2 regions of the Synechococcus sp. A18-25c genome follow, and region 1 is predicted to be linked to the other one. Evidence: predicted binding sites of a transcription regulator. Region 1 holds the regulator's gene; the other holds the start of a gene.

Region 1 (7,790 bases):
GCACGGCACACCAACCAGACCGCTTCGACCGCCTCAATGGTGGAGGGCAGGGATGCGCTGGCGGGCTGCGACAAACATTCCATCACCGCTGGTCGCATCCAGGTCATGCGGTCACACAAAGTGAGCGCAGCCTCAGGGCCCTGGGCAACACCGCCCTTGAGAAACTGCGCCACGCCAACGCGGCTTCCCAGACCAGCACTGCGCAACGCCTGACTCAGCACAGTGCCAAAACTGCCGCGGTAGGGCGCGGTGTGGACCTGAAGCTGGCCTTCGGGAGCCACCAGATGCAGTGGCGGACGGGGGTCGAGTGCTGGTAAAGGCTGGAGACGCGAGCGCTCCACGACCCCATGATCGGCACCGCGTGTGTCGCGGGATCGATGGCTGGAGCTCAGGCTTGCGGTCATCGCGTTCGTCTTGGCTGGCCCACAACAGCCAGCGGACTTCGAATCTAGCGGTGAAAACGCGATCCACAAGATCTTCGACACCATCCCTGGTGTCTCATGCCGAATGTCAGGCTCATCAACATCCGCAAATAACTGATGGGCGAAACCGCTCGCAACGATGGCCGCTCGCCCGCCGACCTGAGGGCGTTCTCCGTGGAATGGGACCCCATGGGCTTTGCCCTGAGCTCCGTGATCGTGCGCACCGGCCGAACCGCAGTGCTCTGCAGCGTTTGCCACGAAGAGGGGGTCCCCCGCTGGCGTCGGGATCAAGGTCTGGGGTGGCTGAGTGCTGAATATCGATTGCTGCCGGGATCCACTCCAGAACGTCAGCGGCGCGAATTGATGAAACTCTCCGGCCGCACGCAGGAGATTCAGCGCTTGATCGGTCGCAGCCTGCGGGCGTGCCTCAACATGGACGTGCTTGGGGAAAACACCCTGCTCGTGGACTGCGACGTGATTCAGGCTGATGCGGGCACCCGAACCGCGGCGATCACCGGCTCCTGGCTGGCCTTGCAGAAAGGCTGCGAACGCTTAGTCGAGCAAGGCCTCCTCAGCGATAGTCCCGTGCAAGCACAGGTGGCCGCCGTGTCTGTGGGTCTGATCGATGGCGCCCCTCAACTGGATCTCGACTACAGCGAAGACAGCCGTGCCGATGTGGATCTGAATGTCGTGATGAACGACGCCGGAGATCTTCTGGAGCTGCAGGGCACAGCTGAAGGTGCAGCCTTCAGCCGCAAACAGCTGAACAGCCTGCTGGACTTAGCCGAACCTGGCCTCAAGCAGCTGATGGCATGCCAAGGGCAAGCACTCCAGAACTGACCAGCAGCCTGAAACGTGTTGATTGCTACAGGGTGACCCCGCATCGCTCCGTAACTTCCCTCCATCAGATGGCTGTAGATGGCAGAAGCGATACGCGGATTCAGCCGGACCGTCCCACACGTTGGTCGGTTGCCTGAAACCAGCCTGACTAACGCTCCCACGCCCTCCAGCCGCACGCTGCTGGAGGTGATTCGTGATCTGGAGGGCGCCAGTACCGAACTGGTGGAGCGCAACAAAACGATCTTTTTCCCTGGCGACCCGGCGGAACGCGTTTACTTAATTCGCCGCGGCGCCGTGCGTCTTTCCAGGGTCTATGAGTCCGGCGAAGAAATCACCGTGGCGCTGCTGCGAGAAAACAGTCTCTTCGGGGTGCTCTCACTGCTCACTGGTCATCGTTCCGATCGCTTCTATCACTCCGTTGCTTTTACGCGGGTGGAGATGGTGACAGCTCCGGCGAGCTCTGTGAGGCAAGCAATCGAAGCCGACACCAGCGTCGGTCTTCTCCTTTTGCAGGGTCTGTCCAGCCGCATCCTCCAGACCGAAACCATGATCGAAACGCTCACACACCGCGACATGTCGTCGCGGCTGGTGAGTTTTCTGTTGGTGCTTTGCCGCGATTTCGGCATTCCCAGCACTCAGGGCATCACGATCGACCTGCGTTTGTCCCACCAAGCCATTGCCGAAGCCATCGGCTCCACGCGGGTCACAATCACCCGTCTGCTCGGAGACCTGCGCAACTCCGGCTTAGTGGAGATCGACCGCAAAAAGATCACCGTTCTTGACCCCATCGCCCTGGCCAAGCGGTTCAGCTGAGCGCTCGACGGGTGAAGATGGGCACCACTTCAGCGGCCTGCCGCAGGGTTGAAAGCACGTGACAGGCTGGCTGCTGCTGTTGAGCCTCCTCATCCTGGGAGGGGTGCTTTCAACGCTTGGAGATCGCCTGGGCTCAAAGGTGGGCAAAGCCCGATTGAGTCTGTTTGGCTTACGCCCCCGACAGACCGCCGTGGTGATCACTGTGCTCACGGGAAGCCTCATCAGTGTTCTGTCGCTCGGGCTGATGCTGCTGGTGAGTCGCCAACTGCGGGTCGGTCTCTTCGAACTCGATGAACTCCAGGCGCGTCTACGCAGCAGCCGCACCGCCTTGAAGGCCAGTCGAGAGGCGCAGCAGGAGTCACGCGAGCAGCTCGAGCAGGCTCGCAGCGATGAAATCGCAGCTCGACAGACTCTGGCTGACGCGCAAGCCCGCGCCAGCGAATTACGAAGCACGCTGCAACCACTGCAGGAACAGACCCTTCGCCTAGAAGCGGAACGTCAGCGCCTCAGCCAAGACGTCAGCAATCGTGATGCCGAAATCCGTCGCACGGATGCAGAGCTCCAGGCTGTTCGTCAACAAATTCGCGATGGCGAAAACGAACTGCTGCAACTTGAGGAAAATCTCCTGGCCCTAAGACGGGGCAACGTGGCTATCAGCAGCGGCCAGCCCCTTGCCACGGTCACCCTCAAACTCGATCGACCGGATCAGGCACGCCAGGTCATCGACCAAATTCTCAGAGAAGCCAATCAACTGGCCTATCAACAGGTGTTGCCGGGGGAAGCCCCGGATCGTCAGATTCTCTTGGTGCCGCGACAGGACATCAACCGGCTGGAACAGGCCATTCGCAAGCCTGGCACCTGGGTGGTTCTCCTGCGCTCCGCCGCCAATGTGCTTCGCGGTGAACGCGTGGTCTATGCCTTCCCGGATGTCCGTCCCAATGTCACTGTCACGATCGAAGGTGAAGTGCTGGCCACAACAGCGATCAACAGCAACGAACGCGATCCGCAAGCCATCCGCAACCGCCTCAATCTGCTGCTGGCATCGACGCTGGCAGAGGCTCAGCGCCGCGGCTCCCTCAGCCAGGGCCTTCAATTTGATGGCAACTCCCTCAACAGCCTCGCAAAGAAACTGATCGAACAGGGAGAGGGACGCGTTGAACTCGAGGCGGTAGCGGCACGCCGCAGCGAAACGGCCGATCCGGTGGCGATCGAGCTCAGAATCAAGCGAAGCTCCGGATCCAATTCCAATGCTGCGAGCCCATGAGCTGGATTGCCGCCCTTGATCCTGGTCGAAGCAAGTGCGGGCTGGTGCTCGCGTCCCTCCATCAACGCTGCGTGATCGAAGGGCATGTGCTGCCTGCCGATGCTGTGCTGAACACCCTGGAACGCTGGCAACGCTCCACACCGCCGGAACGATTGATCGTGGGCAACGGCACCTCAAGTGCTCACTGGACAGCGCAACTCTCCAACGTTCTGCCAGTGACTTTGGTGGATGAACGGGGCACGACGCTGACGGCACGAACCCGGTATTGGCAGCTGTGGCCACCGCGAGGTTGGCGCAGGCTGGTGCCTCTCGGACTGCGACTGCCCCCGGGTGAACTGGACGCGCTTGCAGCGCTGGTGATGCTGGAAAAGACCCTCGGGTTTCCGCTGGATTGGCCGGAACCACCTTCCATCAAAACCGGGCCCTGACCGTAAAGGTGTAATCCCCACCGGCCTCCAACCGATAATCCGACTTCACCAAAAAGCGCTGAAGCGCGTCCTGAATGAGGGCTCTACCCAGTGAAGGTTCAACGCAAAGTTCACCGCGATCGAAGAACCACTGAAATTCCCAGATGAATCCACCCGCCTGGACTTCACCCTGAAGGCATTGATCGCGAAAGCTCTGATGAAGCACACGCAAGTGAGCTGTGGTAGCTGGCAACCGCGCCATCAGACCGCTTCATCTTCAGTCAACGGAGCCAGATTCAACCCGTTGAGGTGATTTCCAGCACGATCCAGACCTTGGCGCTGGATGCGTTCCAGTCCTCGAAGAACCTCGTTCAGCACATCCTTGAGAAGCGGCTCTTCGTCCCGATTGAACTGACCGAGTACGTGGGACACAGTGCGGGCACGACGCTCCTCCGGGGTGCGGCCAGGGGCTCCAATCCCGATGCGCAACCGGGCGAATTGCTGCGTTCCCAGATGCTGAATGGTGCTTTTTAAGCCGTTATGGCCTCCTGCTCCACCGCCAGCACGCAGCCGCAGCCGACCCAGCGGTAGATCCATGTCATCCACAAGGACGATCAGCTGATGGATGTCGAAACCGAACCAGTCGAGAGCCGCACGGATCGAGCGGCCGCTTTCATTCATGAAGGTCTGCGGCATTAACAAGCGGAGACGGGCGTCACCGGTACCGACATCCGCCAGTTCCCCCTGCAGTTTGCCCATCACTTTGAAGCGGCCTCCCTCGCGAGAAGCCAACTGCTCCAGAGCCATGAACCCAACGTTGTGGCGTGTGGAGGCGTACTTCTCGCCGGGATTGCCTAACCCGACCACCAATCGGAGCTCTCCGCTTTGAGTCAAGGGTTCAGTCCTCGTGATCCTTGGACGAAGACTCAGGCTCCGTCTTCGCAGCAGGAAGCTCCTCGGGTTCAGCCATGGCCTTGCTGATCTCCCGCTCGAACTCTTTGGACGCCGTTTGAAAACCCTTCAATGTTTTCCCAAGCGTTTTGCCGAGTTCCGGCAAACGCTTGGGTCCGAACACCAGCAGCGCAACAGCGCCGATGACCGCCATTTCAGGCAGGCCGATACCAAAGATGTTCATGAAAGGAACCTATGCAGCCGGATCAGCCGGCACCGTTCCAGTTCACATTGATGCCTTCCAGGATCAGCGACTGGTTGTACAGCTGGAGGATCACCAGAAGAAAGACCAAGAACAGCACCATGAAGATGCCCATGACTGGGGTGGTACCCCAGCCGGGGACAACCTTGCCGTACTCGGAGTTGAGGGGACGGAGCAGATCGCCCAGACGGGTGCGTTGAGCCATAGCGGCGCTGAGGTCTCGGGTGAAGTTCAGTCTGGATACTGTAGAGGCCCTGGCCCAGAAGAGGGCCAATCCTGTCGAGAGATGTGATGGAAAGCTCCTCCCCGGCCCTGTCCGTGGCGATTGCGGTTCTGGCTGCCCTGCTTGGACTCACCGGTTTTGGGGTCTACACAGCCTTCGGTCCGCCCTCCAAGCGACTGGACGATCCCTTTGATGATCACGAAGACTGACGCACCAGCCTGAACTCACGCAGGACACCTGGTGGTACGAGGCCTGCATCGGCCCCTCCCTCAAGTTCCCAGCCGACGTCGCGGAGTGACCAGACCACGCGGGACGCCCCAGGGTTATGTAACTGCAGCAGCACTGTCCCAGCCCGCTCAGGATCGGAGCGCATGGAGACCGTTGTGAGCGATTGGGGCAATGCCGGGAAGCCCTGCCAACACTCCGCCAAGTTCATTGGCCCTTGCCAGCCCGGTTCACGAAAAGCGATGGCGGCCTGGGGCACACCCTCCCGCGTCCAACCCTGCGGCGATGGCATCAGGGCCAATCGCTGCCGATGTCGCCCCTGATCGGCCGACGGATCCGGCCAAGTCGGACCACGCAGCAAGGACACTCCAAGATGATGGGGTCCGGCATCCGCACCCTGGGGCCCATCAAGCAGCAACCCCAGACCGCCACCTGGAGCTGGCGCCTCACTGGCCATCCAGGAAATCACCGGCACCTCCCATCGCGCCTGTTCACCAGGCGTTATGGCGACGGCAGGTCGTTCGATCACCCCTCCACTGGTATCAGCCGCCCAGCGCACGATTGGGGCCGCCAGCGGGCAGATCATCCGGAGTAGTTCATGGGTCTGACGCCAATCGATCGTGAGCTGCAGCTCAAGCCACGGCGTGTCAGCGCGCAGGATCAAATCCATCCGAAGCGTGCTGTTACCGAAGGAACCACGCAGAACCATCCGCGCCAATAGGGGCCCCTGTTCCTGCGCTTCCACCTGCCATCGCTGGGGTAGCGGCAGCGGATGCTGCTGATAGTCGCCCGCCAGATCCCAGGCATCCCAGAACTCGCCATGGTCCTGATAGCGCTTGATCTGCACAGGAGAAGAGAGCTGATCCACGCCCTGGGCATCCTGCAAACGAATCAGACCGCGCTCATCCACCTCAAGCGCAAGACAGCCATTGCCTAGACGCCAATGCTGCTCGGCAAGGGTCTTCACCCAGACGGGATGGCGGATCGCGTTCGGCGCAGGACAGCTGGCGATCGCAGCCATCCTGCGCTCGAGCGGCAGTGCAACGACGCCTGCGGCTTCTGGAAGCTGGACCCACATGCCGCCACCGGAAGCCTGCTGCACCGGCAGATCGCGTCCCTGACAACGCCAATCGCCGCTCGGCAGCCTCAGAAGCGGGGACCAACGCCGCAGCGGTTGCAGGCCACACCAGGCCCAACGTTCAACACCTGCGGGGGCTTGCGCCGCATCAGAAGCCCTGCCATCGAGCAAGCAGCGCAGACCCTCCGTCCGTGCAGCTGCCGTCTGACGGCGTGCACGACGCCACTGTGACTCCGCCTGATCGAAAACCTCAGGAATCGAGGTGCCAGGAAGGATGTCATGAAACTGCTGAAACAGAAGCGTGGACCAATCCCTGGCGGGAATCGCCTCAGCCCCAAGCGCCTCAAGGAGATCCGCTTCGCGTAGCAGCCTTTCCAAAGTGCGGTTGTGGCGTTTTTGATCCGGACGCGAGGTGGCACACCCGCGATGCAACTCCAGATAAAGCTCGTCTCGCCAGATCGGCATCGACGCGGTCCACGGCTCCAACACTTGCAGATAGCCACGCACCGTTCCGCCACTGCGCGACACCGACTGGGGGTGGTGGTTCCAGAGCTGCAACTGATCGAGCATCTCCTGCGTTGGCCCACCACCGTGATCACCAACACCAGGCAGCCACAACGCTTGATCCACGCCGGTGGCCCGCTTAAAGCAACGCTGTTCCTGCTGCATCGCCACTGGGTCGGCATTGGTCCCGATCGCAGGAAGCATCAGCGCTAACACCTCACCATCGCCCCGGCTGCGCCAGCGAAATAAACGATGGGGGAAGGAATTCTCCGCATTCCAGGCCAGCTTGTGAGTGCAAAACCAACGCACACCCGTGGCCTGAGCGACCGCTGGCAATCCAGCCCCGAAACCGAAGCTGTCGGGGAGCCAAGCCAAGTCATGGCGCCATTCCGGAAACTGTCGGCGACTGGCCTGCTGGCCCAGCAAAAACTGCCTCCAGAGCGACGCTGCGCTGACCAGCACACAGTCGGTTTCAACCCAAGGTCCATTGATGGGTTCCCAACGTCCCTGACGACTGGCTTCCTGAATCCGTGCGAACAGCTCAGGACGATGGAGCTCCATCCAGCTATAGAGGGCTGGGGTGGAATGAGCGAAATGCAATTCAGGGGCTTGCCCCATCAGTTGCAAGGCGGAACGGAAGGTCCGTTCCGCCGCCTGCCAGGTATCGGCCACAGGCCACAACCAAGCCAGATCGAGATGGGCGTGTCCGACCCAATGCAAACCACCAACGGGTTTGGGCTGGAGAGCGAGGTGCTGTCGCACCAGCTCCACGGCTTCCTCGGATTCTGGATGGCACGCCAACCAGCTCTCAGGCATGGCATCAACATCCGTGCCAGCCAAGCGGAAAGCCTCAGGAAGCAG
Region 2 (7,790 bases), 370 kb from region 1:
TGCAATTGTTGTTTTGGGGTGAAATCACAATCGATCCACTGTTGGGTCGGACTACCAGTTTTTATCTCGACAAAGACGAAGCCGCATTCATCCCGCTCACCAATCTGCAGGGAGGCAGTGAACTGGTAGTGGACAGCTCAGGTGCTCCCAATGACAATACCTTCGCAAGACTCGAAATTTCGGCATTACAAGGCGTCAATCAAGGAGTTCAAGACGGCTTGTTACAGGAACTAATTATTGAAGGCATTAACCTTGAATTGCCAGGATTCGCAATCAAAGGGACCAGCCTTGAATGGACCGTCAATCTGCAAGATCCCCAGCCTATCTCTGGTGAGGCCTACGCGGAACAAGCTAACGACTTACACATGGGACATTGATTCAATTAATTCAACCGCCCAGATAGGCCATTTCTGCTCGAGGGAGAGAATCAGCCGTGCAATGGCGCTCCTCGCTGTAGCGATCAGATCGTTTCTGCCAGAGAGAACGAATGGCATGCTCCAACTCCTGATCGGACCCCATGGCAGGGGTCAAATCAGTTCCTTGGGCAGCGAACAAACAAGTAAAAGCCTGACCATCGGCCGTAATGCGTAGACGGTTGCAATCACCGCAGAACGGCTCACTGATGGAAGCAACCACACCAACGTCACTCACTTCATCGTGATAACGCCAACGCCGAGAAGTGCCTCCAGGGGTCCGACCCAGTGATCTGAGGGGCCAATGCTCAGCAATGCGCTGCACCATCACCTCAGCCGGCAGCACCTGATCCATTCGCCAGCCATTGCGATTGCCCACATCCATGTATTCGATCAGGCGCAATTCCATCCTCTGACTGCGCGCCAGCTCCGCCAGGGGGATCAACTGATCGTCGTTCACACCCCGTTGAATCACCGCATTGAGCTTGAGGTCACCTGCAGCTGGATCGAACCCAGCAGCTCGTGCAGCGACCAGACCAGCCAGCACTTGCTGCACCAATCCATCACCGGCACTCCGTCCGCCACGCAGTCCGGCCATCGTTGCTGCCACGGCGCCGTCAACAGCATCCAAGCTCACGGTGATGCGATCCAGGCCTGTGTTCTTCAAAGCCCTGGCGCGCCCCTCGGACAGCAACACCCCATTGGTGGTGAGCGCCACGTCACGCAAACCAACCAGAGGATCGCCAGGGGTGCATCTGCCGTCGGCAACCCCGGCCAACAATGGCATCAACCGATCACTAAGCAGGGGTTCACCACCGGTGAGGCGGAGGGTGCGCACACCGAGGCGAGCCGCAACGCGGATCAAACGCAACTGCTGATCCAGCGTCAACGTTCCCGGAGGATCGGCGGAATCCGGACAGCAATAGGGACACGCCAAATTGCAACGGGCGGTCAGTGAGAGCCTCAGCACCCCCAGCGGCCTGGTCCATTGATCAAGCGTCGACACTGGAGATGCGCAAGTCATCCAACCAACGCTGCCAGATCGGTTGGATCATTCACATTGCTGAGCTGCTGCGCAGGCAGTTGCAGGCTGTCGTAATCAATCCGCTGCAGCCAGCCAAGCCATCGCGCCTGTCCATCACACAATTCAGCATCCAGCGCCGCGCGATTGATGGCACTACACGGGTAGATGCCCAGCAAAGGCTGAAGACGTTGACCATCGTCGGCCACCAGCGCTCGCGATTCATTCCGACGCCAAGCGTCCAAAAGCGCTTGCAACGCCTCAATCTGCAACGCAGGCATGTCCACCGGCGAGGTCAGCAGAGCCTGGGTCTCATCGGCATTCAGCAGGCAACTGAGCGCACGAAGAGGCCCGGCGGGGCTCCATGGTTCGGCATGCACCGTGACCCCGAGCCAACCGGACAGACAGCGTCGATGGTTGGCATGAGCACTCATGACACACACCTCAAGCCCGAGGGAACGCAACAGCCGCACCTGCCGCTCCAACCAGGTGGATCCGTCCGCAGTGGTGATCAATGCTTTGTCGGTTCCCATCCGACGACTAGCACCGCCGGCAAACACCACTGCTCTGAGCGATCGCGAGCTCACAGGACCCTCAGAACGCCAGCTAATTAAAGACCGGCCGATACACGTAACAACCGCTACCAATCAATGCGTAGCAATGCTGAACTTTCAGCCCCCAGACCCCCGAGTGGGGGATTTCGGTAGCCAATGCAACGAATCACGTGCCCACCGAATGGTGCAATTATCCGGCGGTCTGCATGAGCGCCGCATTTTGAAATCCTGGGCGCCTTCGTTTCGACGCCGGGGTTTGACTCTCCATCCCAAACAAACCCCATGCTTGGCGAACTCTGGTCGTTCCAGGGGAGATACCGAACTCTTCATCTCACCTGGATCGCCTTTTTCCTGACCTTCGTGGTCTGGTTCAATCTGGCTCCTCTGGCCACCACCGTGAAAGCAGACCTTGACCTGACGGTGGGTCAAATCCGCACGGTGGCCATCTGCAACGTGGCTCTCACCATTCCCGCACGCGTGCTGATCGGCATGCTGCTCGACAAATTTGGGCCAAGAATTGGGCCAAGAATTACGTATTCCTCGATTCTGGTCTTCTCAGCCATTCCCTGTTTGCTGTTTGCCGCAGCCCAGGATTTCAATTCCCTGGTGGTGGCTCGTCTGCTCCTCTCCATCGTTGGTGCGGGCTTCGTGATCGGCATCCGCATGGTGGCTGAGTGGTTCCCGCCCAAGGAAATCGGCCTGGCTGAAGGCATCTACGGCGGCTGGGGCAACTTCGGCTCTGCCTTCTCTGCCCTCACCATGGTGGCCATCGCTGGCTTCCTGTCCTTCTCCGGCGGTTTCGAACTGCCCACCGGCGCGATTCTCAATTGGCGTGGTGCCATCGCCCTGAGCGGCATTATTTCCGCAATTTACGGAGTCTTTTACTTCTTCAGCGTCACCGACACTCCTCCTGGAAAGGTGTACCAGCGCCCCGAGAGGACAGCTGGTCTGGAAGTCACCTCCATGCGTGACTTCTGGGGACTGCTGGGAATGAACGTTCCTTTCGCAGCCATCCTGGCTGTGCTCTGCTGGCGCCTGCAAAAGGTTGGTTTCCTGACTGCCAGCACCTACCCGTTGGCTCTCGGAGCTGTTGCCCTTTGGTTCATCTTCCAAACCTGGGGAATCATCCGCACCAACCGAGAATTGATCCTCGGCAACAAGGTGTACCCCAAGGAAGATCGCTATGAATTCCGCCAGGTGGCCATTCTTGAGCTCACCTACATCGTGAACTTCGGCTCCGAGCTTGCTGTGGTGTCGATGCTTCCCACCTTCTTCGAAACCACCTTCGATTTACCGAAGGCAACCGCGGGCATCCTCGCTTCCTGTTTCGCGTTCGTGAATCTGGTGGCTCGTCCCGCCGGCGGATTGATCTCCGACAAGGTCGGCAGCCGCAAAAACACCATGGCCTTCCTCACCGCTGGCCTTGGAATCGGCTATTTGGTGATGAGCATGATCAAACCCGGCACGTTCTCCGGCACATCTGGAATCTTCGTGGCTGTGGTGATCACCATGCTCGCCTCTTTCTTCGTGCAATCCGGCGAGGGTGCAACCTTCGCTTTGGTGCCTCTGGTGAAGCGCCGCGTCACCGGACAGGTGGCAGGTCTCGTCGGTGCCTACGGCAACGTTGGTGCCGTGACTTACCTCACCATCTTCAGCCTCCTGCCCATGTGGATGGGTGGTGGTGCCGAGCCCGATCCGACGGTGATCGCCAACTCCAACAGCCGCTTCTTCCAGATTCTTGGAATCGCTGGCCTGATCGTTGCTTTCTTCTGCTACTTCTTCCTCAAGGAACCCAAAGGTTCCTTTGCGGATCTGCATGAAGGCGAAACGGCAGAAGCGGTCGCCTAAGGATCAAAATCCACTTCTGATCGGAGTTTGCAGTTCGACTGCCATCCGAATGCCCGGGGGACTTCCCCCGGGTTTTTGAATTTCTGCCTCTCCGGATGTGACTGATTCCAGAGCTAACCCCACAAGCCAATGTCCTTACTGCGGCGTGGGCTGCGGCCTGGAACTGCTGCCTCCGGGCGAGGCAGGCAAATCCGTGAAGCGCGATGCTGAAGGCAATCCCATGTGGGCCGCACGCGGCGACCGCCAACACCCTTCCAGTCTCGGACAGGTCTGCATCAAAGGCGCCACGGTGGGTGAAACCCTGGCCCGCGGACGTTTAAATCGACCGCTGTACCGCCCCACACTCAACGACGACTTTCAACCGATTAGCTGGGACAGCGCTTTTGATCTACTGACCGGACGCATCCGCAGCACTCTGGCCAGCAAAGGACCCAACGCCATCGCCATGTATGGGTCAGGCCAGTTTCATACCGAGGATTACTACCTGGCTCAGAAACTCCTGAAAGGAGCGCTGGGAACCAACAATTTCGATGCCAACTCGCGGCTGTGTATGAGCTCCGCGGTGGCTGGATACACACGAAGCCTGGGATCGGATGGTCCTCCCTGTTGCTACGAAGATTTGGACCATTGCTCGGTGGCCTTCCTCATCGGCACCAACACGGCCGAGTGCCACCCTGTGTTGTTCCAGCGACTGCTGAAGCGGAAAAAACGTGACCCAAAAGGGCTCACCATCGTGGTGGTGGACCCGCGCAAGACCGACACCACCAAAATTGCTGACCACCATCTAGCGATCGCTCCAGGCACAGACCTCGCGCTCCTTCACGGCCTGGCACGACTGGTCATCCAAGACAACGGCTTTGATAGCGATTTCATCGATGCAGCCACCGAAGGCTTCGCGTCGTACACCCAGACCATCAATGCCTGGACCCCCGGCAAAACCGCCAAGTTCTGCGGAATCACTGAACAGGATCTGCGCGCCGTCGGCCGACTATGGAGTCGCAAAGAAGGTGTGCTCAGTCTCTGGTCGATGGGGGTCAACCAGCGCCGAGAAGGAACGGCAGTGGTCAGTGGACTGATCAATCTGCACCTGCTCACCGGAGAAATCGGCAAGCCAGGCGCCGGGCCCTTCTCGCTCACCGGTCAACCCAATGCCATGGGCGGCCGTGAAGCCGGAGGACTGGCACATCTGCTACCTGGATACAGGGTGGTGACCAACCCGGACCACAGGGCAGAGGTGGAGCAAGCCTGGGGGTTCGCCAAAGACTCCATTGCGGCAGCCCCAGGACTGAACGCCTGGCAGCAGGTGGAGGCAATGGAGCAGGGCGAGCTCGATCTGTGGTGGGTGGCAGCCACCAATCCATTGGTGAGCATGCCCGACCTGGAGAGAGTGAAAAGCGCCATGCAGCGTTGTCCGCTCGTGGTTGTCAGTGAGGCTTACGCCGACACGGAAACCTCCCACTACGCCCATCTGCTGCTGCCCGCATCGCAGTGGAGCGAAAAATCGGGAGCGATGACCAATTCAGAACGACGTGTCACCTACTGCCCGTCATTTCGACCACGCCACGGCGAAAGCCGTCCTGATTGGGAGGTGTTCGCTGAACTTGGACGTCGGCTGGGATTCGCCGAGCAGTTCACGTATGCGTCCTCAGCGGAGGTTTACGCAGAATTCGCAACTCTCACCGAAGGCCGCGTCTGTGATGTCTCCGGCCTCAGCCATGGCCTGCTTCACTCCCACGGGTCGCAGCAATGGCCCTTCCCCAAAGGACATGAGCCAACCCGCACCTCCAAGCGGCTTTACGTCGGCAAACGATTCCCAACAGCCAGTGGTCGTGCCCGGTTCCAATCAGAGGCTCCGCTCGGCCTAGCCGAACCACCCTGTGATGTTTACCCACTGGTACTCACCGTGGGCCGTTACCTCGGCCAATGGCACACCATGACCCGCACAGGCATGGTGCAACGACTCAACGACATGCATCCGCAACCACGCCTGGAAATGCATCCCGAGGATGCCAAGGTCTACGGCGTCGAAGACAACGGACTGGCCGCGATCACATCCCGGCGCGGAACCCTGACCTCCCGCGTCACGCTGACGGATCGAATTCGCCGCGGCTCTGTGTTTCTGCCAATGCACTGGGGCTTTACACAGGCCGAAGCCTGTGAAGCCAACACCCTGATGCATGAGGAATCCTGCCCGATCTCAAAACAGCCGGAACTCAAAGCCTCCGCCGTCGTGGTCGCCCCCGCGGTATCGGTGAGGAAACCCACTGAACAGCAAACCGGACGGCTGGAAAGCCTGCGCCGACTGCTTATCCCAGCACTTCGGTAAAAGCCGCCTCAAGATTGTGATGATCGTGGCCAGGTCTGGCCAGCTTGCACAGGGCGAAGCGATCGAGCTCCCGCATCGCCTGCCAGGCCTGCAGTGTGAGCTGCACACCACGCGCCCGCGCTGCGTCTGAAAGATGATCCGGCAGATGATTCGGTTGCTGCCAGGGCTCATCCACCGCGTGGGGCAACTCTTTCACCACGCCATCCGCCATGGTCGCGGTTTTGACACGCAAATGCTCGCGCATCTGGTTGAGGTGTTCGGGTGAATCTCCCCAATCCACTAGCTGCTGACGCTGCTCCTGGGTCATCGCCAGCCAATGACTCAACTTCAGCTTGACACCAGCCAAATCCAACTTGCGGCGAACGCAGAGAGGAATGCATCGCCAAGATCCGATGAAGTCCTGCTCAAAGGCAAAACAATGTCGCGCCTGATCCAGCTGCGAATTCATTGGTAGCCAAAGCGACGATTTTTTTATCTCTAGCTGGAAACGGTGACAATAACGACCATCAGTTGCACCACGAACAAAGAGGCTCGTAGCAACTTTGGACGCGTTCATGCGCTTTGCTCTGACCTTGGGGTTGCTATTGGGATCCGCTCACGGATGGTTGGCATCCCAAGGATTAGCGACGGGTCTACTCGTTCTCAATCACCAGAGCAGCGCGTCAAATCTGCAGCATTTCAGTGCTTTTGGTAGCAACGAGTACATTTCATATCCATAGTGAGTGTCGTCAGACATTCGTTCAATGACCTTCAGCACCACCACAAGCCAGGTCCAGCGCAGCCCCCTGACCGTCGCCGCTGGCTTCGTTGGCGCCTTTATTGTGGCCTCCCTCGCCGTGCAGATGGTGTTGAGCCAAAAGGCAGCCAACACGTCATCCACCGCAGCAACGGCAACCCAGCAAGTGGAACCAGTGGTGACCTCTCAAGCGGCGATGTGGTCCGTGCTCGGCCAGCGCTGATCAACACTGGAGCGGTCAACAACCCGTTCACGCATGGCTGAAGAGCTCTCGCACCTCACCGGTCAAGGTGAGGTGCACATGGTGGAGGTTGGCGATCGCGCGATCACCAAACGTGAAGCAACGGCTGCCGGAATGCTGGTGATGCAGCCGTCCACGCTCAACATTGTGCTGAGTGGAGACACACCCAAAGGTGACCTGCTGGCCGTCGCGCGAATCGCTGCCATCCAAGCGGCGAAGCGCACATCCGAACTGATTCCCCTCTGTCACCCGCTGCCGATCAGCGGGATGGACATCAGCATCGAGCCCGATCCCTCTCTGCCAGGACTCAAGGTGCAGGCAAGCTGCCGCACCACAGGTCAAACCGGAGTCGAAATGGAAGCGATCACGGCGGTCTCTATCGGCCTGGTCACGCTCTACGACATGTTGAAATCCATAGAGCCCGGCATGACCATCAACGGCATCCAGCTGCTGCACAAGGACGGAGGTCGCCATGGCAGCTGGAGCTGCTGAGCCCTATGGCCGCGAGGGTCTCCCGCTCGATGAAGCGCGACGACGTGTTTTGTCAGCCATCACGCCGCTCAATCAGAGCGTCACCGTGCCCCTCAACGAGGCCTTGGGTCGTGTGAGTGCCGAAGCCGTGTTGGCCACAGATCCAGTCCCTGGGTTCCG

The links. The regulator NtcA, encoded in region 1, controls nitrogen genes in cyanobacteria. The targets are predictions, from matches to a motif close to GTANCNNNNGNTAC.
Region 2: a site for NtcA is predicted at 2,065-2,078, ahead of SynA1825c_RS13210 (molybdenum cofactor guanylyltransferase). Genes of this name have one in related genera too.

Annotation. Positions count from the first base shown of each region.
Region 1 covers NZ_CP047957.1:313,856-321,645, reverse strand. Annotated here, with positions in the region: gene SynA1825c_RS01525 (cob(I)yrinic acid a,c-diamide adenosyltransferase) at 1-404, opposite strand, end outside; gene rph (ribonuclease PH) at 540-1,262, shown strand; gene ntcA (global nitrogen regulator NtcA) at 1,341-2,075, shown strand; gene SynA1825c_RS01510 (DUF3084 domain-containing protein) at 2,134-3,339, shown strand; gene SynA1825c_RS01505 (resolvase) at 3,336-3,767, shown strand; gene SynA1825c_RS01500 (DUF3146 family protein) at 3,751-4,008, opposite strand; gene pth (aminoacyl-tRNA hydrolase) at 4,008-4,640, opposite strand; gene SynA1825c_RS01490 (TatA/E family twin arginine-targeting protein translocase) at 4,645-4,881, opposite strand; gene psbH (photosystem II reaction center phosphoprotein PsbH) at 4,904-5,104, opposite strand; gene psbN (photosystem II reaction center protein PsbN) at 5,191-5,331, shown strand; gene SynA1825c_RS01475 (alpha-mannosidase) at 5,319-7,790, opposite strand, start outside.
Region 2 covers NZ_CP047957.1:2,451,099-2,458,888, forward strand. Annotated here, with positions in the region: gene SynA1825c_RS13200 (hypothetical protein) at 1-377, shown strand, start outside; gene SynA1825c_RS13205 (GTP 3',8-cyclase MoaA) at 388-1,437, opposite strand; gene SynA1825c_RS13210 (molybdenum cofactor guanylyltransferase) at 1,434-2,021, opposite strand; gene SynA1825c_RS13215 (NarK family nitrate/nitrite MFS transporter) at 2,271-3,836, shown strand; gene SynA1825c_RS13220 (molybdopterin oxidoreductase family protein) at 3,934-6,162, shown strand; gene SynA1825c_RS13225 (nitrate reductase associated protein) at 6,143-6,610, opposite strand; gene SynA1825c_RS13230 (hypothetical protein) at 6,906-7,121, shown strand; gene moaC (cyclic pyranopterin monophosphate synthase MoaC) at 7,155-7,631, shown strand; gene glp (gephyrin-like molybdotransferase Glp) at 7,612-7,790, shown strand, end outside.